2 regions of the Actinacidiphila yeochonensis CN732 genome follow, and region 1 is predicted to be linked to the other one. Evidence: riboswitches for the same ligand, from Rfam matches in the RefSeq annotation. Region 1 holds a riboswitch; the other holds the start of a gene.
What was found. Region 1 has a riboswitch for ZMP and ZTP ahead of BS72_RS10475 (bifunctional 5,10-methylenetetrahydrofolate dehydrogenase/5,10-methenyltetrahydrofolate cyclohydrolase). Riboswitches for the same ligand answer to the same signal wherever they lie in the genome.

Region 1 (14,163 bases):
TCCGCACCGCCGGCACGGTTGACCGGCCCGAGGCCCTGGCTACCGGCGGCCGGACGCCCGCGCGTACCACCCGGCTGCGCGGCGCGGGCTCCTGCGTGACCTACGACTTCGGCCAGGAGGTGGGCGGTTATGTCACGCTGCGCGTCGCCCCCGGCTCTGAAACGAACCAGACCGTCGGCCTGACGTACTCCGAACTGTCCACCTATGTCAGCCCCGACAGCAGTGACGGCTCCAACGGCGGCAGCAACGACGAACCCGCCGTCCAGTACCCGGCGGCCCCCGGCGGCACCGTACGGACCGCCTCCGACGTGCCCGTCGCCGGCGCCGGCCCGGCCGCCGCGGCGAACCCGCGCTCCCAGCTGCGCGGCGGCTTCCGCTACCTGACCGTCGTCAACGAGTCCGGCGGCGCCATCGAACTGGCCGAGGCGACAGTCGAGTTGACCTTCGCGCCGAACGCCACCGACCTGTCGGCGTACCCCAACTACTTCTCCTGCGACGACGACCTGCTCACCCGGATCTGGTACGCCGGCGCCTACACCGTGCAGACCAACATCCTCGCCACCGACCAGGGCCGGGTGTGGGGCCCGCCCGGCCTCGGCTGGGACAACAGCGCCACCGTGGGCGACACCGGCAGCACCGTCCTGGTCGACGGCGCCAAGCGCGACCGCACCGTGTGGCCCGGCGACCTCGGCATCTCCGTCCTCACCGACTACGTCTCGCTCGGCGACCTGCCGACCGTCCGCAACTCCCTGCAGACCCTCCTCGACCACCAGGACCAGTCCACCGGCGCCCTGCCCTACGCCGGGCCCGCCGTCGACTTCATCGGCAACTCCGACGCCTACCACCTGTGGACGCTGATCGGCGCCGCCTCCTACGTCCAGCTCTCCGGCGACACCGCGTGGGCGCGCGGGGCGTGGCCCGCCCTCACCAAGGCGGTGGCCTTCAGCACCGCCAAGCTCGACGGCGACGGCCTGTTCGACGTCACCGCCGCCGCCGACTGGGCCCGCGGCGACGCCGACGGCAGGAACATCGAGGCCAACGCCATCATGTTCAGGGCGCTGACGGTCTGCGCCGCCCTGGCCGGACAGCTCGGCGACACCGCCGCGGCCGCCGACTGGGCCGCGAAGGCCGCCGCGCTGCGCTCCGCCGTCGAAGCGGGCGGCTACTGGGACCCGGACGCCGGCCTCTACCGCGACAAGCCCGCCGGGGCCGGCGCCGCCCTCCACCCGCAGGACGGCAACGCGCTCGCCGTCTGGTTCGGCCTGGTCCCCGACCAGGAGCGGGGGGCCGCCGTCAGCCTGGCCCTGGCCGGGCGCTGGACCCCGGTCGGCGCGCCCACGCCCGAGAAGAGCGCCGACTCGGTGCACCCGTTCCCCGGCGGCATGGAGGTGCACGCCCACTTCACCGCCGGACGCGCCGCCACCGCCCTGGACCTGATCCGCCGCGAGTGGGGCTACATGCTCGACGCCCCGCAGGGCACCGCCAGCACCTTCTGGGAGGGCTACCGCACCGACGGAACCTCCGACTACTCCGGCTCCTACATGAGCGCGGCCCACGGCTGGTCCACCGGCCCCACCTCCGCGCTCACCTACCACCTGCTGGGCATCGCGCCGGCCGCCGACTCCGGCGCCGGCCACCGGATCCAGCCCCGCCCGGGCGGGCAGCGCCGCGCCGAGGGCAGGCTGGTCACCGCGGCCGGCGCCATCACCGCCGCCTGGCACCAGGGACCCGGCACCTCCTTCGACCTGTCCGTGGACGCCCCGGCCGGCGCCATCACCGAGATCGCCGTCCCGGTGCCCGCCGACGGGCGCTGCACCGTCCGCCTCGACGGCCGCACCGTGTGGGACGGCGCCCCGCGCGCCGCCGGCACCACCGGCTCCGACGGATACGTCCGGCTCACGCGGGTCCCCGCCGGCGCCCACCGCGTGACCGTCCGCGCGCGCTGAGACCGAACAGCCGGTACCCGCCCGTACCGCCCCTGCCCGTCCGCCCGCACCCGAAGGGACCCCGATGCCGCACCCTTCCCCGTACCGCTCCCGGCTGGTCCGGACCGCCGCCGCGGTCGCCGCCGGCGCCGCCCTGCTCACCCTCCCGCCGGCCTCCGCCTCGGCCGCCTCCGCCCGCGGCGGCGGCCGCACCGGCGCCACCCCCTGGACCGCCGCCTCCTGGACGCCGAGCCCCGGCGACTGGCGCCCCTACGTCCTGGCTCCCACCGGCCACACCGTCACCCCCGTCCGGGTCCTCACCACGGACCCGCGCGGCGGCGCCGTCCAGGGCGACCCCGACGCCGTCCTCGGCAAGGGCGGCTCCAGCGTCCGCCTGGTGAGCACCGGCGACCGCACCACCTCACCGCTGCTCACCCTCGACTTCGGCAAGGACGTCGGCGGCCGCGTCCGCATCCACGTCACCGGCGCCTCCGCCACCCCGCCGAAGCTCCACGTGTGCTTCAGCGAGTCCCAGCAGTTCGCCGCCGCCGGGCCCACCGCCAACAGCGGAGAGGCCGCGCAGGCCCCCGGATGCGACACCGCCAACATCTGGAACGGCTACCCCGGCCAGCCCTACACCTACGACTCCGACAGCCACACCTTCACCCTCGACCCCGCCCACCTGCCGGCCACCCTCACCGACCCGCAGATCCGCGGCGGCTTCCGCTACGCCACCCTCTTCCTCGACGGCCCCGGCAGCGTCGACGTCGGCGCCGTCTCCCTCGACTTCGCCGCCGCGCCGAAGCAGCAGGACCCCGCCGCCTACCAGGGCTGGTTCCTGTCCAGCGACAACGAGCTGAACAAGATCTGGTACGCCGGCGCCTACACCGTCCAGCTCGACACGTGGATGTCGGACACCGCCAAGAGCTGGCCCTACACCGGGGGCGAGGCCGACCACGCCGACAGCCAGGTGCCGTACGCCGACCCCGGCCAGGAGGTGATCTTCGACGGTGCCAAGCGGGACCGGATCGTGTGGCAGGGCGACCTCGCCGTCCAGGCGCCGGTCACCTACCTCAGCACCGACGACGTCCCCGCCGTCGACAACTCCCTGTCCTCGCTGGCCGCCCAGCAGCTCCCCGACGGCTTCGTGCCCGCCGAGAGCCTGGTCGGCCAGCACAACGAGGACGAGATCCGCACCTACGGCGAGTACGTCACCTGGTTCGTCGACAACGCGTACGAGCACTGGCTCTACACCGGCGACCGCTCCTTCCTCGACCGCTGGTGGCCCGCGCTCACCAAGGCCACCGGCTGGCTGGAGTCGGTGCGGCAGCAGGACCCGCAGGGCCTGATCGCGTTCGGCGAGGCCGGCTCCTGCGGCCACTACGGCTACAGCGACTGCGGCCACGAGACGTACGTCAACGCCCTGTACGCCCGCAACCTCGACCAGATGGCCCGGCTGGCGGCCGCCCGCGGCGACCGGAGCGGCGCCGCCGCCTACACCGCCCGCGCCGGACAGCTGAAGAAGGCGATCAACGACCAGCTGTGGGACCCCGCCACCGGTGCCTACCGGCTCTCCCGGGAGACCCCGACGCGTACCCGCAGGACGCCAACGCCACCGCCGTGCTCACCGGCGTCGCCGACCCGGCCCAGGCCCGCAGCGCCCTGGCCTACCTGAGCCGCACCAGCTCGGGCCCGTACGGCGCGCTGACCGTCTCCCCGCAGACGCCGAACGCCGCCATCTCACCGATGTACGAGCCGCTGCCCAGCGGCTTCGAGGCGAGCGCCCGGCTGGCCGCGTCCGACCCCGACGGTGCCCTGGCCGAGTCCGGCCTGGACCTCATCCGCACCTTCTGGGGCCACCAGCTCGCCGCCGACCCCGGCGGCACCTTCTGGGAGAAGGCCGGCACCGACGGGCAGCCGGGGATCGCCCAGTTCACCAGCCTGGCCCACGGCTGGGCGGCCGGACCGACAGTCAGCCTCACCACCCAGGTACTCGGCGTGCAGCCCACCGGCGCCGGCTTCGCCACCTACAGCGTCTCCCCGACCCCCGGCGGCCTGCGCTGGGCGCAGGGCAGGGTCCCCACCCCGCACGGGGCGATCAGCGCGTCCTGGCGCCGCTCCGGCAGCGCCTTCACGCTCACCGTGGACAGCCCGCACGGTACCAGCGGGCGGCTCGCCGTCCCCGTCCACGGAGCCGCCCGCGTCACCCTTGACGGCCGCACCGTATGGGACGGCACCCGGGCGGTCGGTGGCGCACACGCGGGCAGCGACGGCACCACCGTGTACGTCGACGGTGTCGGCGCGGGCCACCACACGCTCACCGCCCGTCCCGTGCATTCGAACTGACGGTACGTCAGGACGGTGCCGGAGGGCGGGTCCGCCCTCCGGCACCCTGTCATGCCGTGCCCGTCGGGGCGACCCGGTCGCCCACCCGCACCGTCCCCGGTTCGACGACGTCCAGATAGACGCCGACACACGACAGCGGGCCCATGTCGAAGACCGGCACCCGGTGTTCGCGAGCCACCACCCGCATCAGGGCGGGGTCGGGAGGCAGTTCGCCGTGGCCGAGGGTCGGCACCACGCAGCGGGGTGTCGGAACCACCACCCGCAGCAGCGCCTCGCCCACCCGGATCAGCGAACCCGTCCACGCGTCCTCCGGGTACCCCGGGGCCCCGCCGGTGTCGACCACCAGGTTCGGGCGGAAGCGGCGCGGGTCGGCGTCGCCCGCCGGACGCGCCGCCCGCAGCCGCTCCAGCGACGAGGTGGTGACCAGGTGGAGCCGGCCGAAGTCGAGGAACGTCCCCGCCGCCACCGAACCGACCGTCACCGCCGTCCCGGTGGCGTCCACCTCCGCCTGCCGCCGCGCCGCCTCGGGAATCCCGCCCGCGTACTCCGGTACGGCCCGCTCCAGCCTGCCCTGCTCCGGTGGCAGGTCCGACAGGGCCACCTCGCGGCCCAGCAGCTTCGACAGCCGGGCATCCAACTGGCGGTCCCGGCAGCTGAGTTCCGTGCCGTCGGGCAGTACGACCAGCACCTCACCCGATTCCGCTCCACCGCTCCCGCCGGCCGTTCGGCTGCGGCACCGCAGCAACGCCCCCCACTTGCGCGGGTGTTTGGCGCTGCCCACGGCGCCCGCGGTGTCGAGCACGGCGAACCGGCGGTCGCCGGCCAGGCCCCGCGCGGTGACCGCCGCGGACTCCAACTCCTCGCCGAGCATGGACTTCACCGGATACCGGTACAGCGCTGAGAGAGTTCCCATCACCCCATGATCGCGGTAGTGGGCGGCGGGCGGCGGGCGGCGGAACGGGCGGGGCCCGGTCCCCGACCGGAGCCCCGCCCGCCGTGCCGCGCCGTCAGCGCGCCAGGCGCACCGTCACCGTCGTGCGGCCGGCGCCCAGGCCTGACAGGGTGATCCGGCCGCCCTCCGCCTTCGCCTCGAACTCCCGCCCGGTCCGGCCGGTCCGGCTGGTGAAGGCCGTGCGGCCGTTCACCGCCACCTCGACCCGCCGCCCGTCGTCGGGGACGGAGACGCTGCCGCGGGTACCGCGCGGGGCCTGGACGGTGAGGGTGAGGGCACCGGCCGAGGGGTGCGACCACGAGACGGCCAACGGCCCCTGCGGGGTGGGCACCTGGCCGGCCGCCCACGCCACGTCGCCCGGGCTGGGCACCACCTCCCAGGTGGCGAAGCCGGGCGCCGTCGGGCGCGCCCCCAGCAGCTCGTTGGTCAGCGCGGGCAGGACGCCGGTCGACCAGCCGTGCGCCATGCTGGTGTACGCGTCCTCGTACGGGGTGCCGTCCGGGCCGATGCCCTCCCAGTTGGTGGTGCCCGGGTCGTGGCTGTCCATCCAGCCGTAGGTGCGGCGGATCTGGTCCAGCGCCGAGTCCGCCCGGCCGGTACGGAAGCGGGCCACCAGCTCCGGGTACGAGGTGAAGGCGTACACCCGCTGCGAGGCCCCGGCGAAGAGCGTGTCGTTGTCCATGAACGCGTTGCCGTACGGCAGCACCGTGGTGGCGTCCAGGTGGGCCAGCGCCGAGGCGGCCCGGCCGGCGTCGGCCACGCCCGCGGTGATCGCGATGGCGTTGCCGTCCTGGGCGTGACGTACCGCGCCCGTCGAGGAGTCCAGGTAGGCGCCCGCCGCCGCGTCCCACAGCGACGCGTTGACCGCCTTCGCCACCTGGGCGGCCCGCGCCGTCCACCGGTCGGCGTCCGCGCCCTTGCCCAGCCAGCGGGCCAGCGCCGCCGCGTCGGTCAGCGCCTGCACGTAGTTGGCGTTGTAGTACGTGATCTTGCCGGTGCGGCCGAGGAAGGCGTAGTCGCCGTAACCGTCGGTGCCGTTCAGGCCCTTGGAGAGCAGGCCGTCGGAGTCGGTGACCGAGGGGTACCAGCCGTCGAGGACCTTCAGCAGCACCGGGTACCACGTGGTGGCGTAGGCGCGGTCGCCGGTGTAGAGGACGTAGTCCCAGCTGCACGTCACCCACCACAGCGGGTAGTCGAAGAGCGGGAGAGTGTAGCCGTTGATCGAGGCGGGCGGTATCCAGCCGTCGGCGCGCTGGTGGGCGGCCAGGTCGGCCAGCACGTCGCGCGCCGCGGCGGCCGCGTCGTCGTGCGTGAGGTACAGGGTGCGGGCGGAGACGGCCAGGTCGCCGACGTACGGGTCGCGGTCGCGCTTGGCGCCGTCGTGCAGCACCAGCTTGCCGTCCAGCGTCGGGGTGTCGGCGCCGCGCGGGTCGATGTCGTCGGAGCGGAAGGTGTCCGTGACCAGCTCGTTGGTGTAGGCGGCCCCGTACCAGTAGCGGTTCAGGTCGTCGTCGGAGCTGAGGAACCAGCCGCGGTAGGAGTCCGGGGTGCCCACGTAGGCGGTGAAGTCCACCCACACCGCGTCCACCGAGACCTCGCCGTAGGGCAGCGCGGCGGGCGCGTCGGAGGCCAGCGCGTCCAGGCTGATCTGGAGGTAGCGGAAGCCGTGCAGGCCGTCGGCGTACACCTGGTCGCCGGCCAGGTAGCCCTTGGCGTCCTGCCAGTCGGCGCCCTTGGCCGGCACCGCGTACTGGTCGGTGCCCTGCGAGGGCACCCCGGACTGGTCGGCGCGGGTGAAGTCGCTGCGCTCGGTGAGGAACTCGACGGTCTCGGAGAACGCCAGCCGCACCCCGGGGCTGCCCGCGGAGGCGGACTGGAAGCGCAGGTGCGGGTAGCCGACCACGACCTTGCCGAAGTCGACCACGATCCGCGGCACGTCGTCGTCGGCCAGCACCCCCGGGTAGACCTCGTTGACCCGGGTGAACTGCCCCTGGGGGGTGTCCTGGTCGCCGGTGACGGTGATCCGCACACCCGTGGTGGACACCTTCCGGTCGAACGGGACCGCCCGGCGCGTGCTGGTGTTGCCGGTGACGGTGGCCGCGCTCTGCCAGGCCGAGCCGTCCCAGGTCTCCACGGTGAAGTCGGTGGGCACGCCGTCGGCGTTCGACAGCAGGGTGATCCCGGGCAGGTCGAGCGCGGCGGGCACCGTGACGGTGAGGGTGTCGGGGTAGGAGGCGATCGTGTCGTCGTTCCAGAACGTGTCCGGGTCGCCGTCGACCGCGTTGCCCGCGTCGTAGGTGCGCGGCTGCCCGTTGTCACCGTTGTTGGGCGCGTGCGAGGAGGACGCGGCGGCGGTGGTGCCGGCCGGCCACGCCGGCGGCTGCGCAGGCTTCGGCCGGGTCAGCACGGCGACCCCGCCGCCGGGGCGCAGCAGCGAGTCGGCGCCGCTGACCTGGCCCTCCGTCCGCAGGATGCGCACCGGGCGGACGGTGCGGCCGCCCGGGCCCTGCACGTAGCGCTGCCAGTCGCCGGCCGCGCTCGCGAGGCCGGCGGGGCCGGACTTGGCGGCGGCGTGCCCGTCGCCGGCCGGGGCCGCGACAGCCGGGACGGCCCCGGCGGCCAGCCCCGCGGCGACGGCCGCGCCGCCGACCCCGGCGCGCAGCACGCTGCGGCGGGCAGGACCCGGGACCGGATCGACGGACGGGCCGACGGACGGGCCGGTGGGGCCGGCGAGGGCGGGGTCTTCAGCGGGGGACGTGGACATGGCGACTCCCAGCGAGTACGACAACGTTGTCTAGGCGCAATGCATGCGTGAAACGATTCAGTTTCCTGGTTCGGCATGAGGCTACAAGCAGCCCGGGGCCGCGTCCATACACGTGCACCGGGTCGATTGCTCCGCCAGTACACCGCGGACGGGTTGAAACGGTTGCAGTGGCCCCCGCGCCCGGCCTGTGGTCCTGGCCGTGGACGGTACGCGGTCAGTGCTGATCGGCGGGGCGTCGGACGACCGGACCTCGAACGGCGGGCGTCGGACAGGGTGTGGCGGGCTGGGGGTGGCGGACAGAGGGGGCGGGCAGGGGGCGGGGGACAGGGATGTTGGACGGAGGGTGTCGGACAGCGGGACGTCGCGTCCGGCGCGTGTGGTCGCGCGGCGCCTCGGGCTGCCCCGCGTGCCGACGGACCGGTCGGTGCGGCACCCCCGTGGGCCTGGCCGGCCGGCCGGGACGGCTCACACCGTCCCGGCCGGGTCCGGTCACTCGCCGAGCTGCCGCGCGGCGGCGGCCACGGTCTGGGCCAGAAGGACGGCGATGGTCATCGGTCCGACCCCGCCGGGGACCGGGGTGATGAGGCCGGCACGGGTACGGGCGGAGTCGAAGTCCACGTCGCCGACGTTGCCCGCGCTGTATCCGGCGTCGATCACCACCGCGCCCGGCTTGACGTCCTCGCCCCGGATCAGGCGGGGTCGTCCGACGGCCGCCACGACGACGTCCGCTTCCCTGACGATCGCGGACAGGTTCGCTGTGCGGGAGTGGCAGTACGTCACCGTGGCGTCCCTCGCGAGCAGGAGCATCCCCGCCGGCTTGCCGAGGATCGCGCTGCGGCCGACGACCACCGCGTGTCTGCCGGCCAGTTCGACGGCGTACTCGTCCAGCAGCCGCATGATGCCGCCGGGGGTGCACGACACGAAGCCGGGCAGTCCGAAGCTCATCGCGGCGAAGGAGTGCGTGGTGACACCGTCGACGTCCTTGTGCGGTGCGATGGCCTCGAAGGCCGCGCGCTCGTCGATGTGCGGGCCTACGGGGTGCTGCAGGAGGATGCCGTGCACGTCCGGGTCGTCGGACAGGGCGGTGAGCGTGTCGACCAGTTCCGAGGTCGTGGTGGTGGCGGGCAGGCCGATGTGCCGGGACAGGATGCCGGCCTTCGCGCTCCGTGCCTGCTTCATCCGCACGTACGTGACCGAGGCGGGGTCCTCACCCACCAGGACGGTCGCCAGGCATGGTGCCGCCCCCGTGCGCCGGGTGAGCTCCGCCGCCCTGGCCGCGGCCTCCTCGACGACGCGGCGGGCAAGGCCGGCACCGTCCATGAGCTGTGCTGTTTGTGTTGGGAACATGCTGCCTCCCAGGCGTGGCTGACCACTCGCCCAGGCGCACGGCATCGACGCTCTCGTCAGGCCGCTCCCCGGTGGTGCTCCACCTCAGCGCCAGTCACGGCCCACGCCGCATTGTAGACGCGAACGGCCTCGGTGGGACGGAAGCCGCGGCGGACGGTGCCGCGGTGCTGCGGGTGGAGGGTTCGAGCGGCACGTCCGTCCGGCCCGGCTTCAGCCGCCTGTCGGGCGTCCAAGTGGGACCGGCACGATGCCACCGGCTGCTCGGGCTGCTCCCGCCGGGACTTCGGACCCTCCTCGGCCCTTATCTGCCTCCTCGGCTCCTCGGTCCTCCCTCGGCCTTCCGCTGTCCCCTTCCTCCGCTCGGCTTCCTCACCCGATCGGCTCGCCCTCGGGGGTGGTGGCGGTCGGGGGCGCCCACGCTGGGGGCATGGACGGTGACCAGCGCGGCGTTCCGGCCGAGGGCGACCCCGACCTTCCGGCCGAGGGCGACCCCGACCGGCCGCAGGGCCTGCTGCGGGAGTTCCAGGACGCGGTCACCACCCGCTCCGCCCTGCTTGTCCTCGGGGTCATGGCGCTCGGCGTGCTCTTCATCGCCTCCTACGCCGGCGCGTTCCACCACCCCGTCCCGAAGGGCATCACCCTCGGCGTGGTCGCGCCCGCGGGGGCGTCAGGGCGGCTGGTCGCCGAACTCGACTCGCTGCCCGGCCACCCGGTGGCGCCGCACGCGGTGGACTCGGCGGCCGAGGCGCGACGGCGGATCCGGGACCGCGACCTCTACGGCGCTCTGGTCGTCAGCCCGCGGGGCCGGACCGACCAACTGCTGGTGGCCGCCGGGGGCGGCCCGCCCGCCGCCCAGGCGCTCCAGCAGATCGCCACCCGGGTCGCCGCCGCCCAGCGGCCGGCCCGCGCCGTCACCACCCTCGACCTCGCCCCGGTCGGCAGCGGTGACTTCCACGGCCTGTCCTCCTTCTACCTGGTCGTCGGCTGGTGCGTCGGCGGATACCTGTGCGCGTCGATCCTGGCCGTCAGCTACGGCGCCCGCCCGGTCAACCTGCGGCGGGCGATCATGCGGCTCGCCGTGCTGGCCGGCTACGCGATCTCCAGCGGCCTGCTGGGCGCGGTGGTGATCGGGCCGATCCTCGGCGCGCTGCCGGGCGGCGTCGTCCCCCTGTGGTGGCTGGGGGCGCTGACCGTGTTCGCCGTGGGCGCGGCCACCTTCGCGTTCCAGGGGCTCGCGGGCGTCATCGGCATCGGGCTGACCATCCTCGTGGTGGTGATCGCCGGCAACCCGAGCGCCGGCGGCGCCTACCCGTACCCGCTGCTGCCGCCGTTCTGGCGTGCCATCGGGCCCGCGCTGCCCCCGGGCGCGGGGACCTGGTCGGCCCGCTCCATCGCGTACTTCGGTGGCCGCGGGCTCCTCGGCCCGATGCTGGTGCTGGGCGCGTGGGCGCTGTGCGGGACGGTGGTGACGCTGGCGGCCGCGGTGTTCGGCGGCCGTGTGCGGCCGGTGGTGCCGCCCGAGGCCGCGTCGGCGGTGTGAGGGCGGCGGTCGGCACGGCGTGTCGTCCGGTGAGGGCGGCGGTCGGCACGGCGTGTCGTCCGGCCGTTCCTCGTCGGATGAATGTTCCCGGACCCGGGCGGGTGACTCCGGAAAGGAGCCGCGGGAATGATCTCCGCCGCGCCGAAAGGCCCGTTCCGGCGCCGCACGGCGACGGCGCCGAGCGGAATGCGATCTCGGCAGCCGTAATCGGCCCGGCTGCGGAATGCGCGCGTGAATTCAGGCGGTGTCTCAACTCGGCCGCGGGGCGACGAGGCGGACCGATCAACGACTGGTCGTCTTTTGTCGCCGGCCGCTCGCGGTGCACCGAAGCGGACCCGTTCGCCCGCGCGGGTCCGGCCCGCGCGGGCGAACGGGTCCACGGGACGGCTACAGCGGCTCGGGCTGCGCCGACAGCGGCGCCCCCTGGTGCACCTGGTCGATCAGGGCGCCGTAGGCGGCGACCATCCGGGTGCGGCTGAACTGCTCCCGGCATGCCTCCAGCGCCGGCGCGAACAGCGGTGCCCGCTCCACCGCCTCGGTCCAGGCGGCGGCGATCGCCTCGCGGTCGGGCGGGGTCAGCAGCCCCCGTCCGGCCACCAGGTCCGCGCAGTCGCCGACATCGGTGGCCACCGGTACGGCGCCGCACATCATGCCCTCGATCAGGCACAGCGGCGCGGCCTCACCCGACGACGAGGTCAGCGACACCACGTCGGAGGCGGCGTACAGCGCCTCCATGTCGGCCCGGACACCCAGCGTCAGCATCCGTTCGGCCAGCCACGGCTCGTCGCCGAGCGCCGCCGCGATCTCCGCCCGCAGCCCCGGGTTGGCGGCGGTCATGCCCGCGCCGCACATCAGGACGCGCGCGTCCGGCGACCGCCGCAGGTACGCGCGGGCCGAGGCGAGGAAGAGCGGCACGTTCTTCATCGCCGCCCAGCGCGCCGCGAACGTCACCAACGGCGCCTGCGCCGGGATGCCCAGCGCGGCCCGCACCTGGGCGCGGCGCACCGGATCGGGGCGGAAGCGCAGCAGGTCCACGCCGTTCGGGATGACGTGCAGGATCTCGGCGGGGACGCCCGCGGCCGCGTAGGCGCGGCGGGTGGACTCCGCGCAGCACACGCACGCCTGCACCCGGCCCGCCGCCACACCCGCGAGCAGCGCGTCCAGGGCCGGACCCTGGTTCTCCGGATCGGACCGGTGCAGGCACACCACGACCGGGCGCAGCGGCAGCCCCGCCTGGTTGAGCAGGGCCAGCGGCTGCTCCTTGAGGGAGAGCACCACGTCGGCCGCCGCCGTCGCCCGCGCGGTCGCCGCGAGCTCGGCGGCGGTGAACGCCGTCATGCCGGCCGCCGGGCCCGCCGCGTCCGAGCCGCGGCGGAGCGCCGTCACCGGCACCCCCGCGGCGGTCAGCGAGCGGTAACAGGCGTCCTCCTCCATCGGCTGCCGGGTCGCCTCCCGGTTCATCTCGCCCTCGACGCTCAGCACCGAGTGCCGCTGCGCGCCGCCGTGCAGGCCGAGCACCACATCACTGTGCAGGATGCGGGCTCCACCGGAAAAGAAACCCTCGTAGATCGACAGCACACGCACTTCGCTCATAACGCGCACCCATCGGGACGTCCCGCGCTGACGGGAATGTGAACGGACCCCCTTGACCAGCGGGTTAGCCGCGATGGGACCACCTGAAACCAGATACCGGGTGAATTCCGTATTTCTGGCAGGGGTAGCCGGTGTTTCCGGTGGTACCCCGCTCCGCGGACGACGCGCCGGCCGTCTCTGGGAGAGGTCGCGCGGCGCCCCGGGGGCACGCCGCAACAGGCCGCCCACCAGGCACTTTTCGGGCAGGAGCCGAGACTCGGCGGGGGCGGTGCGCGCCGTGGCCGCCGTCCCGGGCGGCGCCCCGTGCGAACGGCCCGGCCGGACCCCCTGCGGTCCGGTCGGCGCGCGGCGTTAGATTGCCTGGGTCAGCTCCTGTCGCCCAGGTGACCCGAGAAGCAACGAGGATCGATCCCCATGCCCACTGAGACGTTCGAGTTCCAGGTGGAGGCGCGCCAGCTCCTCCAGATGATGATCCACTCGATCTACTCGAACAAGGACGTTTTCCTGCGCGAACTCGTCTCCAACGCCTCCGACGCCCTGGACAAGCTCCGCCTCCAGGTACTGCGCGAGGAGGTGCCGGACGTCGACGCGTCCGACCTGCACATCGAGATCGAGGCCGACCCGGTCGCCCGCACGCTGACCGTGCGGGACAACGGCGTCGGCATGTCCCACGACGATGTCGTCCAGCTCATCGGCACCATCGCCAACTCCGGTACGGCGCAGTTCCTCCAGGACCTGCACCGGGCCAAGGAGACGGACGGGGACGGCGGCTCCGGCTCGCCCGAGGGACTGATCGGCCAGTTCGGCGTCGGCTTCTACTCCAGCTTCATGGTCGCCGACGAGGTGACGCTGCTGACCCGGCGGGCCGGCGAGCCGCACGGCACCCGCTGGACGTCCACCGGCGAGGCCACCTACTCCGTGGAGACGGTCGAGGAGGCGCCGCAGGGCACCGCCGTCACACTGCGGCTGAAGCCCGTCGACACCGAGGACAAGCTGCACGACTACACCTCGCCGTGGAAGATCCGCGAGATCGTCAAGAGGTACTCGGACTTCATCACCTGGCCGATCCGGATGGCCGCGCCCGAGCCGGCCCCCGCCGACGGCGCCGCCTCCTCCGAGGACGCCGAGAGCGCCGCCGAGGGCGCGGAGACCGCCGGGGCCCGCGAGCCGGAGACGCTCAACTCGATGAAGGCCCTGTGGGCCCGCTCCCGCGACGAGGTCTCCGACGCCGAGTACCACGAGCTGTACAAGCACATCAGCCACGACTGGCAGGACCCGCTGGAGACCATCCGCCTCCAGGCCGAGGGCACCTTCGAGTACCAGGCGCTGCTCTTCCTGCCCGCGCACGCGCCGCACGACCTCTTCCACCAGGACGCCCGGCGCGGCGTCCAGCTCTACGTCAAGCGCGTGTTCGTCATGGACGACTGCGAGGCGCTGATGCCGCCCTACCTGCGCTTCGTCAAGGGCGTGGTGGACGCCGCCGACCTGTCGCTGAACGTCTCCCGCGAGATCCTCCAGCAGGACCGGCAGATCCAGCTCATGCACCGGCGGCTGGCCAAGAAGGTGCTCTCCACCATCAAGGACCTGATGGCCAAGGACCCCGAGCGGTACGCCGCCTTCTGGCGGGAGTTCGGCCGGGTGCTCAAGGAGGGCCTGATCGGGGACCTGGAGAACCGCGACGCGATCCTCGCGCTGT
Region 2 (14,163 bases), on a different contig from region 1:
CCACCCGCGGCGCCCTCGGTGTGTGCCTGGTGTGCGCGGGCACCGTCGGCTGGTCCGTCGGCCGCGCCCTCACCTACCCGGGCAAGGACAGCACGCAGGCCCGGCTGGCCGAGTGGGCCCGCGACCACGACCTCGGCTTTGTCGTCGACCGGCTGGAGGACGTCCAGTACCGCATGCACCCGCCCAAGGTCGGCGGCTCGCTGTCCGCCGCCGAGCTGGCCCGGATGAAGGCGACCACCGCGGCGACACCGGCCGCGACGCCGGCGGCGGGTGCCCCGCCTGTCCCCGGCGCCTCCCTCGTCCCGCCGCGCGCCCCCATGGCGTCGCTGGTCAGCCCGGCGCTCCCCGGCGAGGGCGTGTACCGGACACTGGCCACCGCGCACGGCGAACCGATCGTCCAGGGCACCTACGTCCGTCCCGACGACGAGCACACCTCCTACGAGGCGGCGGTCGCCTGGATCAGCGCCGCGCACGCCCGGTTCCAGCTCCACCCCGGCTTCAAGGAGCCCGGCGGCACCTTCGACGTGCCGCCCACCATCCCGAAGGGGCAGCGCACCGGCCTGGTCGCCACCTGGAACGGCGGCTTCCGCGTCACCGACGGCGGCTCCCGCGGCGGCTTCTACCTCGACGGCAGGACGGACGGCGAGCTGCGCGACGGAGCCGCCTCGGAGGTCTTCTACCAGGACGGCTCCATCGGGATCGGCCAGTGGGGCCGGGACGTGCGGATGACGCCGGACGTCGTCGGCGTCCGCCAGTGCCTGGAGCTGATGGTCGACGGCGGCCGCGTCGTCCCCGACATCGACGACGACTCCAAGTGGGGCGCCGGCGACCAGAGCCGCATGTACGTGCCCCGCTCGGGCGTCGGCGTCACCGCCCAGGGCGACATCGTGATGGTCGTCGGGCAGGCCCTGTCCGCGCGGACGCTGGCGCGGCTCATGCAGCACGCCGGTGCGGTGCGCGCCATGCCGCTCGACATGAACCGGGCCTGGCCCTCCTTCATGTCCTACGACGGCAGCCGCGACCCGTCCGACCCCAGGCCCGCGAACATCCTCGACTTCGAGGACCCGCCGGACCGCTACTACGCGCAGGCCACCCGCGACTTCGTCGCGGTCTACGCCCGGTAGCCCCCACAAAAAGGGCTTGCCGGGCGCCGTAGGCTCGGGGGCATGGCGCAAGAACACGGAGCGGGGACGGGCAGCGTCCGCGTGGACAGCTGGATCTGGTGCGTGCGGCTCACCAAGAGCCGGTCCCTGGCGGCAACGGCCTGCCGGGCCGGGCACGTGCGGGTCAACGGCGAGCGGGTGAAGCCGGCCCAGACGGTCAAGGTCGGCGACGAGGTGCGGCTCTTCCACGCGGGCCGCGAGCGGGTGGTCGTCGTCGCCGAACTGCTCCTCAAGCGGGTCGGCCCGCCGCTGGCCGCCAAGGCGTACGTCGACAACAGCCCGCCGCCGCCCCCCAAGGAGGACGCCCTGGCCCTCGGCGTACGCGACCGCGGCACCGGCCGCCCCACCAAGCGCGAGCGCCGCGACCTCGAACGGCTCCACGGGCAGCGCCGGGGCTGACTCCACGGGAGGTGCGCGGCGCGTCGCGACCGGAATGTCCGCCAGGCGCATATGATCCCGAAAAGCTCGGGAGAAGTCGTCGACGGTGGGAGGCGCGATGGCCACGCGCGTCGCGAGTCCCGGCGGTGGACCGTCCTCGCAGGGCCCGGGGGCGCTGCGGCGGCTCGGGGCGTTCTGCGCCCGCCACTGGGCGCTGGTCCTCGCCTGCTGGGTCCTCGTCCTGGCCGGGCTGCTGACGGCCCAGCACAGGGCGGGCGGCTCCTACAGCGACGACTTCTCGCTGCCGGGCACCCAGTCGTACGAGGGCCTCCAGGTGCTCCAGGCGGACGCCCCCGACGTGGGCGGCCAGTCCGCCCCGGTGGTGCTGCACGACGCGCACACCCCGCTCACCGACCTCAGCGACCAGATCGGGCAGGCGTCCGACGCCCTCGCCAAGCTCCCGCACGTGTCGTCCACGACGAACCCGCTGGCGTCGGGCTCCGGCGCCCTGTCCTCCGACCACCACACCGCGTACATCACCGTGCGGTTCGACACCAACCCGAACTCGCTCGGCCGCTCCTACCTCCACGGGGTCGACCAGGCCGTCGCCCCGCTGCGGTCGGCCGGCGTGGAGGTGGAGTACGGCGGGTCGCTGGGCGAGCTCGCCCGGCCCTCCGCCAACGACAAAACCAGCGAGGCGATCGGCTTCGGCGTGGCGATCGTGGTCCTGCTCGTCGGCTTCGGCAGCGTGCTGGCCGCCCTGGTGCCCCTGGTGTCCGCGCTGCTGGCGGTGCTGGCGGGCCTCGCCGTCCTGGCACTGGTCGCGAAGGCGGTCACCTTCGCCAGCGTCTCGCCGACCCTGGCGACCATGATCGGGCTGGGCGTCGGCATCGACTACGCCCTCTTCCTGCTCACCCGCCACCGGCAGCGGCTGATCGACGGCGCCGACCCCGTCGACGCCGCCGGCCGCTCCATCTCCACCAGCGGGCGGGCCGTCCTGGTCTCCGGCGTCACGGTGGTCATCGCGCTGTCCGGACTCTTCGTCTCCCGGGTGTCGTTCATCGGCCGGCTGGGCGCGGCGGCCGGCATCACCGTCGTCACCGCCGTCGTCGGCGCGCTCACTCTCGCCCCCGCCCTGCTGGGCCTGGCCGGCCGGCACATCGACCGCCTTCGGGTGCGCACCCCGGTGGCCGAGACCGACGCCCCGCCCGGTGAGGAGCCGCGCGGGGTCTGGCACCGGTACGCGCGCCGGGTCGAGCGGCGCCCGTGGTGGTTCCTGGCCGCCGGGATCGTCGTCCTCGCGGTGCTGGCCATCCCGCTGCTGTCCGTGCGGCTGGGCCACATCGACGACGGCGCCGACCCCACGAGCTTCACCGACCGCCGGGCCTTCGACCTGATGTCGGACGCCTTCGGGCCCGGCTCGAACGGGCCGCTGACCGTCGTCGTCGACCAGTCCCGCGTGCCCTCCTCGCAGCGCGCCGCCCTCGCCGACCAGGTCTCCACGACGCTCACCGGGGTGCCCGGCGCGGCCAGCGCCACCCCGCCCAAGGCCGCGGGTAACGGCGACGTCCTGCTCTCCACCGTCCTGCCGCGCACCGCGCCCCAGGACGCCGGCACCACCGACCTCGTCAACAACCTCAAGGACGACGTGCTGCCGCAGGCCGTGCGCGGTACGCCCGCCTCCGCGTACGTCACCGGAACCACGGCCTCCCAGGTCGACTTCCGCGACATCGTGGCGGCGCGGCTGCCGGCGATCATCGGCGTGGTCGTGGGGCTGGCCTTCCTGATCGTCCTCGCCGTGTTCCGGGGGCCGGCCGTCGCACTGAAGGCCGCGGTCCTCAACCTGCTGTCCATCGGCGCCTCGTACGGCGTCGTCGTGGCCGTCTTCCAGTGGGGCTGGGGCGGCCCGGCGCTCGGCGTGCACGGGAAGGTGCCGATCGAGAGCTATGTGCCGATGATGATGTTCGCCATCGTCTTCGGCCTGAGCATGGACTACGAGGTCTTCCTGCTCTCCCGCGTCCACGAGGCGTGGCTGCGCACCCGCGACCCCCAGGGCAGCGTCGCCCACGCCCTGGAGATCACCGCCCGGGTCATCTCCTGCGCGGCCCTGATCATGGTGAGTGTCTTCGCCGCGTTCCTTCTCAGCGACAGCATCGTCGTCAAGATGCTCGGCCTCGGCCTGGCGGTGAGCGTCCTGGTGGACGCCACCGTCGTCCGGCTGCTGCTGGTCCCCGCCGTCATGACACTCATGGGCCGGGCCGCCTGGTGGGTGCCGCGATGGCTGGACCGGCTGCTCCCGCACATCGACACCGAGGGCACCGAGGGCGCGGATGCCCCCGAGGGCACGGACGGCCCCGGAAGCAGCGAGGGCATGGCCCAGGGGTAGGCCAGGGTAGCGCCGTTCCGGCAGGATCGCCCGGAAGCACTCAGGGGTTGCCAACTGCCGGGCGCCGTCTGGAAAAATCCGTGGAGTGCAGACACCGACCAGCGACACCCCGCACCTGCTCGCCATCAGTGACCTGCACGTCGGGTACGAGGCGAACCGTGCCCTGGTGGAGCGCATGCGCCCGGGCAACGACGGCGACTGGCTGATCCTCGCCGGTGACGTCGCCGAACGCGTCGACGACGTGCTGTGGGCGATCCGCACCCTGAAGCAGCACTTCGGCACCGTCGTCTGGACGCCCGGCAACCACGAGCTGTGGACGCACCCCGCCGACCCCGTCACCCTGCGCGGTGAGGCCCGCTACCTGCACCTCGTCGAGGAGCTGCGCGGCCTGGGCGTCCACACCCCGGAGGACCCCTACCCGCTGTGGGAGACCCCCGAAGGCCCCGTCGCGGTGTGCCCCATGGCCCTGCTCTACGACTACACCTGGCGCGACGGCACCCCCGGCGCCACCACCAAGGAGGAGGCCCTCGCGCAGTCCCGGGAGCTCGGCGTGGTCTGCACCGACGAGGCGATGCTCCACCCCGACCCGCTGCCCGGCATCGACGACTGGTGCCGGGCGCGGGTCGCGGCCACCGCCGAACGCCTGTCCGCCCTCGGCCCCGACCTGCCGACCGTCCTCGTCAACCACTGGCCGCTGCACCGCGACCCGACCGCCGTGCTGCGCTACCCGTCCTTCGCCCTGTGGTGCGGCACCGAACTGACCGAGGACTGGCACATCCGCTACCACGCCACCGAGGTCGTCTACGGCCACCTGCACATCCCGCGTGTCATCTGGCGGGACGGGGTGCGGTTCACCGAGGTCTCCCTCGGCTACCCGCGAGAATGGGGCGCCCGCCCGCCGGACCCGCGGGGCCGCGCCGGATCCTTCCCGGACGGGCGGGGGCCGGCCGGTGATCGAGCACCTCGTGCCGCCCGCGGTGCGCACCCGCGCCGCCTACGGCGACGAACTCGACCACGCCCCCCTCCACCCGGAGGAGGAGGCAGCCGTCGCGCGGGCCGTCCCCAAGCGCGGCAACGAGTTCCGCGCCGGCCGTGCCTGCGCCCGGGAGGCGCTCTCCCGGCTGGGGCGAGGGCCCGTCGCCATCCCGCGTGACACCCGGCACGGCGCTCCGGTCTGGCCCGACGGCGTCGTCGGCAGCATCACGCACTGCCAGGGCTACCGCGCCGCCGCCGTCGCCCTGGTCGGCGACATCCTCACCCTGGGCATCGACGCCGAACCGCACGAGCCGCTCCCCGACGGCGTCATCGACGTCATCCACTCCACCGACCGGGAACGCGCCGCGCTCGCCGCGCTCGCCGGGAGCGCACCGGGCACCCACTGGGACCGGCTGCTGTTCAGCGCCAAGGAGACCGTCTACAAGGCCTGGTACCCCTATCACCGGCGGATGCTCGACTTCACCGAGGCCGAACTGCTCTTCCAGGCCCCCGAACCGGCCGCCCCCGACCGCGGCACCTACACGGCCCGGCTGCTCGTCCCGGGCCCCCTGCTGGCCGAAGGCGTCGGCCCCGAGGTCTTCACCGGACGCTGGACCACCCGCGGCGGACTCGCCGTCACCGCGATCACGGTTCCGAACGGGCCGTGAGCGCACCGCCCGGGGCGACCGGCGGCGGCCGGACGGGGAAGGCGGGGGAGGGCCCGCCGGGGGTCGGCGGCGCGGCGCGCGCAAGGGGCGGGGCGTCCGGCAGAGTGGGAGCATGGATCAGCCCGAGGTCCCGGCGCCGCACGACCCGCACGTACGGCACCTGCGTGTCCTCTTCCTGGCCGTGATCACCGGGAGCCTCCTCTTCCTGGTCCCGTGGATCGGCTACCTGGCGGTGAGCCTTCCCGAGCACCACGAGGTCGACCAGTGGCGCCTGGCCTGGGTCGGCTTCGACGGGGCGCTGGTCGCGGCTCTCGGCACCACGGCGTGGTGCGCCTGGCGCCGGCTCCAGATCTTCGTCCCGTGGGCGCTGGTCACCGCCGCTCTGCTGTGCTGCGACGCGTGGTTCGACATCGTCCTCGACTGGAACAGCGACGACCTGCTCGGCGCGATCCTCACCGCGGCCCTCGCCGAACTGCCCCTCGCCGCCTTGCTGGTGTACGCGGCCCGCAAGATGATGCGGCTGACCCTCCTCCTCGCGTGGCGGCGGGTCGGCCGCACGGGCCCGGTGCCGCCGCTGTCCCGCCTGACCCTGGTCGAGCTGACCGGCGACGGCCCCGCGGCGCAACCCCCGCGCCCCGACGGTGACCGCGGCGGCCGGGGCGGCCGCGGTCCGGGCCCGCGCCGCCGGGGCGCCCGCTCCTGACGGTTCCGGACCTCACCGGTGTCCCTCTGGTGTCCGGACCTGGTCCGCGCGGGCCCGGGTGGCCCTCAGCCCGCCTCGATCCGGCGCACGGCGACGTCGAGCGCGGCCTCCCGCGTCCCGTAGACCTCGCACACCGGACCGCCGTCCGGGGTCCTGGTGTGGTCGATCTCCCACAGGCTCAGCTCCGTGCCGTCCGGCAGCAGGAACGCGTGCTCGTACAGGCTCCAGGACACCGACCGCCCGCCGATCACCATGCTGCGACGGGCCTCGATGCGGATCGCGTAGCCGACCGAGGCCCGCAGCCGCCGCCGCGTCTCCGTGCCGGGCGCGTCGGCGTTGGACGCCCTGCGCATCAGCCGCCGCGCGTGGTCGGGTGAGCCCTGCTCGGTGTAGTCGCGGCGGTGGCACCCGGACTCGTCCGGGTCCGGTACCAGGTCGAACAGGCCCGTGGCGTCGGCGTCGGCGGCCTCGTCGGTTGCATCGCGGACCGCCGACGGCGCGCCGGGTTCGAGGGAGAGGGCTTCCGCAGCGTGGGGCGCGCGAACGCCGGGCCCCGCGTGCAGGTCGAAGACGGCGTCCACGGCCCATTCCGCGGCGGCCAGCTCCAACGCGTCGCCGAAGACCAGTCGGTGGACGGCCGTGCCGGGCCCCGTGTCGTGCTCCAGCTCCCACACCAGCCGCACCCCGCCGTCGGGAAGCAGGAAGCTGTGCCGGTAGGTACGGCGGTCCATCGGCCGCGGCGGCCCGTTGGTGTGGCGGCAGGACTGGACCGCGCACCAGTGCAGCAGCGCCGAGCGCACCTCGGCCAGCTCCACCGCGGCGGCCTCCCCGTTCTCCGCCCGGTCCAGTAACGCCGCCAGCTGATCCGCCGGCAGACCACCGCTCCTGGCGATCCCCTGCTCGCCCCGCACAGGCTCCGCGTCCATCAGGCCCTCCCGGCTCCCCACCGTCCCGCGCCTCCGCGGGCGACACACGGTAGTAGCCCGTTCGCGCACCGCACCCCGGAACGGGCACAAATCCCACCACGTCTACGCTCCGGTCCACACGGCCTACGCCGTTCGGGCCCTATTCCCTACGCCATAAGCACACCCGTTGTGATTCGTCCACTTTTCGCCGGGGACTTCATTCGTACGGACGACGTGCTCGGTTCCTCTGGTCCGCCCCTGGGAGAGGGGGAGCTGACGACCCGTCCGGGCGGTGACGGCCGGTCTACCCCTCCAGCCCGGCGCACCACCGCAGCGCGCCCAGCAGGTGGCCGCGGAAGCCGGGGTCGGCGTAGGCCGAAGGGAGGTGCCCGAGCGCCGTGTACAGCACCCGGCCCCGCCCCACCTCGTGGCACCAGGCCACCGGGTGGGGCGCGCCCATGGTGCCGCCCTCGTACGACGCCTCGTCCACCTCGGCGAGTACCCGCACGCCGCGCCCGGCCGGGCCGGCGCGGAAGTCGTACCACTCGTCGGTCCACCGCCACACCGCCGGCAGGTGGGCGGTGGCGGGGTGGTCCCGGTCGCGGACCAGCACGTCACCCGGCTGGATCTCGGGGTGGCCGGCGAAACGGGCGCCCAGCAGCTGGCCGTAGTAGGGCCAGCCGAACTCCGCGCAGGTCGCCGCGTGCACCGCGAGGAGCCCGCCGCCGGCCGCCACGTAGCCGCGCAGCGCCGCGCGGGCCCGGTCGTCGAGCACCTCGCCGGTGGGGGAGAGGAACACCACCGCCGCGCAGCCGGCCAGCATCTCCGGCCGCAGGGCGCGGGTGTCCTGGGTGTGGAGCGTCGACAGGCCGCATCCGGTGGCGAGTTCGGCGAGAGCCGCGGCACCCGGCGCGATCGACTCGTGCCGGTAGCCTGCCGTCGCGCTGAACACCAGAACGCCGGTGGCCGCCCTCACCTCGGACCGCCCGGCCGGTCCTGCCGGCTGCCGGGCTCCGCGTCCCGGCCGCCGCCTCGGGCTTCCGCGCCCGCGGCGGGGGAGGCGCCCGACGGCGCCTCCGGGGGACGGCGGAAGGGGGCGGCGCGGCGGGGAAGGGTTCGCCGCACCGGGCGCACGCCGGTCCGGCGGTCTCGCGGAACGCCCCGCACCCGGCGCAGACCCGCTCCAGCCAGCACGCGGGGTCGCCGCCCTGCTCACCGGGTCCGGGCCCGGCGTCCCCGGGGCGGGTCACGGGCGCGCCTCCCGCCGGGCGAGGGCGGTCGACCGCCGCGCCGGCGGTATCGGCGGGGCGGATGCGGGGGTGCGGTCCATGCCGTGGCCTCCTCGCGTCTCCGGCGCCCTGGGCGGTCCAGGGCCGGTACGAAGGGCCCGGCCGGTGTCCGTGCCCCGGCGCCCGGCCGCCGCTCGCGGACCGCCCCGACGACCGGGGCCGACGCTGCCTCCGGCTCCGGCTCCGGCGGGAGGAGGCCGGGGTGCGGAGGGGCGGGCGGCGGTCCGGGCGCGAACGGGTCCTCGGGTGGTGCGGCGGTGCGCCACGGCAGCTTACGCGCGATCCGGGGCGTTCGGCCCGCCCCGAATCCGCCGAACCCGCCGGCCAAGGGGCAGCCCCGGAGCGGCCCTTCCCGCATCCGGTCGGCCCGGCTGTCCGCTGGTGGGCGGGCGGCCGCTACGCCCGGTCGTCCAGGTAGTGCCGCCGGCCCAGGCCGATGATCCGCATGCGCAGCCGCGCGTCCCCGGTCACCCGCTCGCGCGCGGCGGGGTCGTCCGGCGCGGCGTCCAGCAGCCCGGCCGCAGTGGCCACCATGTCGTCCACGTACAGCTTGGCGAGCACCAGCAGTTCCCGCCGGGACCAGCCCTTCGAGACGGGCTGCACGGACAGGCCCGCGGCCACCTCGGCGGTGAACCGGTCGAGCTGCGCCGCTATCGCCTCGCGCACCGCCTGGACCCCGCCGTGCCGTTCGCGGGCGATGAAGCGGACGTGCGGACGGTGTTCGTCGACGTAGGAGGTGGTGAGGGAGACGGCCCGCTCGATGAGCGCGTCCGGCGAGGTGTCGTCCGCGCTCCGCGCCAGCACGGTCTGGATCATGGCGTGCAGGCTGCCCAGCGCCTCGTCGACGAGGGCGACCCCGAAGCCGTCCATGTCCGGGAAGTGCCGGTAGAAGGCTGTGGGCGAGACGCCCACCTCGCGGGTGAGTTCGCGCAGGCCCAGGCTGCTGAGGTTCTGGTGCTTCAGGAGCCGCAGCCCCGCGTCCAGGAGGGCCTGCCGGGTCTGCGCCTTGCGCTCCTGCCGGACGCCCGGGGTGTGACTCATGTCATTCAGTAAACAACTGTTCCCCTTGGGTCGCCAATCTAGACTGATGGGTCAGTGAACAAGTGTCATCTGAAATGCCGGAACCCGGCCCGCCCGCGGGCCTTCGCCGGACCACCGCCAAGCGCACCGGAGGTGCCGCAGTCATGAGCCTGGTCGTCCTGCTGATCGGCATGGGCATCCTGATGGGCGCGGCCGCCCACATTTCGCTCACCGTCTTCACCGCCGCCGCGGCCGCCATCGCCGTATGGCTGCTGGTCTTCGCGGTCCGCGAGCGCCGCGACCGCGACCGCGGCTGACCCCACCCGACAGGCGCTCAACGGCCGCCCAACGTCCGCGCGCCGCCCCCCGCGCCGCCCGCCCTGCGCGCCGCGACAGACGGGCCCGCGAGGCCCGCCGGGTCCGCCGAACCCGAGGAACCCGCCGACTCCGGAGAGGAACTCCCGTGAACACCACAGCGCACCCGGTCCGCCCCGCCGCGTCCACGCGTGACGCCGACGGGATGGCCGTGGCGTCCTTCCTGCTCGGCCTGCCCGGCCTGCTGGTGCTGAACGTCGTCCTCGGGCCCGCGGCCGTGCTGCTCGCCCTGACCGCCCTCGCCCGCGGCACCCGGCGGCGGGGCCGCGCGGTGCTCGGCCTCGTGCTGGGCGTCGGCGACCTGCTCCTGATGGCCGGGCTGACCGTCGCCGGCCACGGCGTCCTCTGGTCGTTCGGCTGACCCGCGGCCGCTGGGCGCGGACAGGACGGACAGGGGCGAGGCCCGCACGGACGGTTCCGTGCGGGCCTCGCCCCTGCGTCCGACCCGCGGGCCCGACGCCGCGGGCAGTGCCAGGGCGGTTCCGGTACGGGGTCGGGGCCAGGTCAGGACAGGTCGATCCCCGGGTAGAGCGGGAAGCCCGCGAGCAGGTCGGCGGCGCGCCGCGACACCTGGTCGGCCACCTTCTCGTCCAGGACGTAGTTGGCCTTCGACGTGCCGCCCTTGGCCGCGGCGGCCGGGGTCGTGCCGGAGAGCACCGTGTCGATCAGGCCGGCGATCTCGTCCATCTCGCCGGTGCCGAGGCCGCGGGTGGTCAGCGCCGGCGTGCCGATCCGGATGCCGGTGGTGTACCAGGCGCCGTTCGGGTCCTGCGGCACCGAGTTGCGGTTGGTCACGATGCCCGCGTCCAGCAGCGCGGCCTCCGCCTGCCGGCCGGTCAGCCCGTAGGTGGAGGTGTCGATCAGCACCAGGTGGTTGTCGGTGCCGCCGGTCACCAGCTTCGCGCCGCGGCCGAGCAGGCCCTCCGCCAGCGCCCGCGCGTTGTCCACCACCGACTGCGCGTAGGTGCGGAACTCCGGGCGGGACGCCTCGGCCAGCGCCACCGCCTTGGCCGCCATCACGTGCGGCAGCGGGCCGCCCAGGACCATCGGGCAGCCGCGGTCCACGTGCTCGGCCAGCGAGTCGTCGCACAGCACCATGCCGCCGCGCGGGCCGCGCAGCGACTTGTGGGTGGTCGTGGTGACGATCTGGGCGTGCGGTACCGGGTCGAAGTCGCCGGTGAGCACCTTGCCCGCGACCAGGCCGGCGAAGTGCGCCATGTCGACCATCAGCGTGGCGCCGACCTCGTCCGCGATCTCCCGCATGAGGCGGAAGTTGACCAGCCGGGGGTAGGCCGAGTAGCCGGCGACGATGATCAGCGGCCGGAACTCGCGGGCGGTGGCGCGCACCGCGTCGTAGTCGAGCAGCCCGGTCTCCGGGTCGGTGCCGTAGCTGCGCTGGTCGAACATCTTGCCCGAGATGTTCGGCCGGAAGCCGTGGGTGAGGTGGCCGCCCGCGTCCAGGGACATGCCGAGCATCCGCTGGTTGCCGAAGTCGGCGCGCAGCTGCGCCCAGTCCTGCTCGGAGAGGTCGTTGACCTGCCGGACGCCCGCCTTCGCCAGCGCCGGGGACTCCACCCGCTGGGAGAGCACCGCCCAGAACGCGACGAGGTTGGCGTCGATGCCCGAGTGCGGCTGCGCGTAGGCGTGCGCGGCGCCGAAGACCGAGCGGGCGTGCTCGGCCGCCAGCGACTCGACGGTGTCCACGTTGCGGCAGCCGGCGTAGAAACGGCGGCCGACGGTGCCTTCGGCGTACTTGTCGCTGAACCAGTTGCCCATGGACAGCAGCACGGCGGGGGAGGCGTAGTTCTCGCTGGCGATGAGCTTCAGCATCTCGCGCTGGTCGGCGACCTCGGCGGCGATGGCGTCCGCCACCCGGGGCTCGACCTCCCGGACGACGTCCAGGGCGCTGCGGAAGGCGGTCTGCGCGGCGCCGGCGGAGGAGGGTACGGCGGAACTCTCGGCCATGGGATGTCCTTAGGGTGACGGCTGCGGGACGGCCCAGGCGCACGGCACACGGTCGAACGGGCCGCTCCCTGATGGTTGACCCCATCCCAGCGCGCCAGTCACGGCCCGCCGTGAGCGTACCAATCCTGCGGGGGCGCGTGCGAACAGGAAACGCTCGCGCCCTCGCGCCGCCGGCACGCGGAGTCCGGCATCCGCGTTCCGCGAGGAACGGAGGCTCCGTGGGGCCCTGGGCGCGGCACGCCGCGGCGTGGTGCTTGGATGGCGGTGCGGCGGGCTCCGGCGGTGGTGCGGCGTCCGCAGCGTCACGGGCGGGTCGGGAGCAAGGCGAGGAGTCCGCCGCGGGACCGGGCGCAGGGCCCGGACCGGGCCCACGGGGACGACAACGAGGAGGCGGCCGGGTGAGCGTCAACGCACGGGTCGGCGGCGCGGGGGTCGCGGTGCTGGAACTGGACCGGCCGCGCGCCCTGAACGCGCTCGACCTCCCCATGGTCACGGCGGTACGGGACGCGCTGCGCGCCTGGCACGACGACGACTCCGTGCGGGCCGTGGTGGTCCGCAGCACCTCCCCGAAGGCGTTCTGCGCCGGCGGTGACATCCGCGCCGTGCGTGAGGCCGGGGTGCTCGGCGACGACGCCGCCGTACGCGCCTACTTCACCGCCGAGTACGGCCTGAACCTGGCGATCTCCGACTTCCCCAAGCCCTGCACGGCGCTCGTCGACGGCTACGCCATGGGCGGCGGCCTCGGCGTGTCGGTGCACGGCTCGGCTCTGGTGGCCACCGAACGGGCCACGCTCGCCATGCCCGAGACCGCCATCGGCTTCTTCCCCGACATCGGCGCCAGCTGGTTCCTGCCGAGGCTGCCGGGCGCGGTCGGCTGGTACCTGGGCCTGACCGGGGCAAGGCTGTCCGGTGCCGCCGCCGTGGAGTGCGGTCTGGCCACCCACTTCGTACCCGCCGCCGATCTGGCCGCCCTGGAGGAGGCGCTGACCGGAGCCGACGGCGTGCGGCCGCAGGCGGTGCTGGACCGCTTCGCCCGCCCCGCGCCCCCGTCGGAGCTCGCCGGCCACCGGGAGGCGATCGCCCGCTGCTTCACCGCACCCGACCTCGCGGGGGTCTTCCACCGGCTCGCCGAGGAGCGCGCCGACCGGGCCTGGGCCGAGGAGACGCTCGACGCGCTGCGCCGGGCCAGTCCCATGAGCCTTGTGGCGACCTTCGACGTGCTGTCCTCCGGCGCGGCCGCGCCGTCCCTCCGGGACTGCCTGGCCACGGAGCTGGAGCTGGCCTGCCGCACCGCCCGTGAGCCGGACTTCCACGAGGGCGTCCGCGCGGCACTCGTCGACCGCGACCGCGCCCCCGTCTGGACCAGCAGCCTGCCGTTCCCGGTCTGAGGCAGCGGGAAGCCGGGGCCGGGGACGTAAGAAGGAGCCGCGCGACCCGGTACGTCGACGCCGCCCGTCCCCCGGCTGCTTCCGTCGTGCCCCGGCACGCCCCCGCAGCGGCCTGTGGCAGCTCCCGCCCTGCGAGGCGGCCGGCCCCCGGGAGTGCGCCGTTCAGCACCCATGTTCAGTATATGAGACGCCCGTGTCAGGATGCGGGACATGCGGCGTACCGTTGGCGGAGGAGGGCGCCCCGGCTCCGGAGTCCGACATGGCCGGCCCGGGTGCGCAGAAGAACCGCGGCGACGGCCGTGCTCGACCGCGAGCCGCGCGCGAACGAGGCGGCGGCCGGGTACGGCGCCGCCGAGAACGCCGACAACGCCGAGAACGCTGAGAACGGCGCCGAGAACGACGACAACGCCGTCGGATGAATGGAGCGTCATGCCCAGGGAATGGGACGCCAAGACCTACGACTCACTGCCGCTGCCGCATCTGGGATGGGGCCGCCGCACGCTCGCCCGGCTCCCGCTGCGCGGTGACGAGCGGGTGCTCGACGCCGGATGCGGCACCGGGCGGGACACCGTCGGCCTGCTCGACCGGCTGCCGGAGGGCCGGGTGGTGGCCCTGGACGGTTCTGTCCGCATGCTGGATGAGCTGCGCGTGCGACTGGCCGGCCGGCTGGACCAGGTGGAGGTCGTGCACGGGGACCTGACGAAGGTGCCGCTGCCCTTCGACGGCGAGGTCGACGCCGTCTTCAGCGTCGCCGCCTTCCACTGGATCGAGGACCACGCCGCGCTCTTCGCCGCCCTGGCCGGCCGTATGCGCCCCGGCGCCCCGCTGATCTCCGACTGCGGCGGGCGCGGCAACATCGCCGCCGTGAAGGCCGCCGTCGCCGAGGTCGCCGGCCGCGGTGGGGAAGGCGACGAATCCGCCTCCGACAGCTGGGAGTTCGCGGGCGTC

Region 2: another riboswitch for ZMP and ZTP. It lies ahead of BS72_RS28845 (glycine hydroxymethyltransferase); the one in region 1 lies ahead of BS72_RS10475 (bifunctional 5,10-methylenetetrahydrofolate dehydrogenase/5,10-methenyltetrahydrofolate cyclohydrolase).

What each region holds. Positions count from the first base shown of each region.
Region 1 is NZ_JQNR01000004.1:900,735-914,897, forward strand. Features, by position in the region: gene BS72_RS10450 (alpha-L-rhamnosidase-related protein) at 96-1,946, shown strand; gene BS72_RS39170 (alpha-L-rhamnosidase-related protein) at 2,011-3,600, shown strand; gene BS72_RS10460 (alpha-L-rhamnosidase C-terminal domain-containing protein) at 3,546-4,271, shown strand; gene BS72_RS10465 (MOSC domain-containing protein) at 4,321-5,184, opposite strand; gene BS72_RS10470 (alpha-L-rhamnosidase-related protein) at 5,279-7,987, opposite strand; gene BS72_RS10475 (bifunctional 5,10-methylenetetrahydrofolate dehydrogenase/5,10-methenyltetrahydrofolate cyclohydrolase) at 8,477-9,334, opposite strand; ZMP/ZTP riboswitch at 9,356-9,442, opposite strand; gene BS72_RS10480 (ABC transporter permease) at 9,762-10,874, shown strand; gene BS72_RS10485 (glycosyltransferase) at 11,262-12,467, opposite strand; gene htpG (molecular chaperone HtpG) at 12,882-14,163, shown strand, end outside.
Region 2 is NZ_JQNR01000005.1:4,153,132-4,167,294, forward strand. Features, by position in the region: gene BS72_RS28795 (phosphodiester glycosidase family protein) at 1-1,124, shown strand, start outside; gene BS72_RS28800 (RNA-binding S4 domain-containing protein) at 1,167-1,562, shown strand; gene BS72_RS28805 (MMPL family transporter) at 1,660-3,927, shown strand; partial or broken gene BS72_RS40080 (metallophosphoesterase) at 4,103-4,690, shown strand; gene BS72_RS38910 (4'-phosphopantetheinyl transferase family protein) at 4,905-5,570, shown strand; gene BS72_RS28820 (hypothetical protein) at 5,683-6,273, shown strand; gene BS72_RS28825 (DUF6227 family protein) at 6,339-7,199, opposite strand; gene BS72_RS28830 (ThuA domain-containing protein) at 7,483-8,130, opposite strand; gene BS72_RS28835 (TetR family transcriptional regulator) at 8,864-9,508, opposite strand; gene BS72_RS37570 (hypothetical protein) at 9,652-9,804, shown strand; gene BS72_RS33365 (hypothetical protein) at 9,951-10,223, shown strand; gene BS72_RS28845 (glycine hydroxymethyltransferase) at 10,367-11,827, opposite strand; ZMP/ZTP riboswitch at 11,852-11,939, opposite strand; gene BS72_RS28850 (enoyl-CoA hydratase/isomerase family protein) at 12,226-13,215, shown strand; gene BS72_RS36860 (hypothetical protein) at 13,488-13,634, shown strand; gene BS72_RS28855 (class I SAM-dependent methyltransferase) at 13,645-14,163, shown strand, end outside.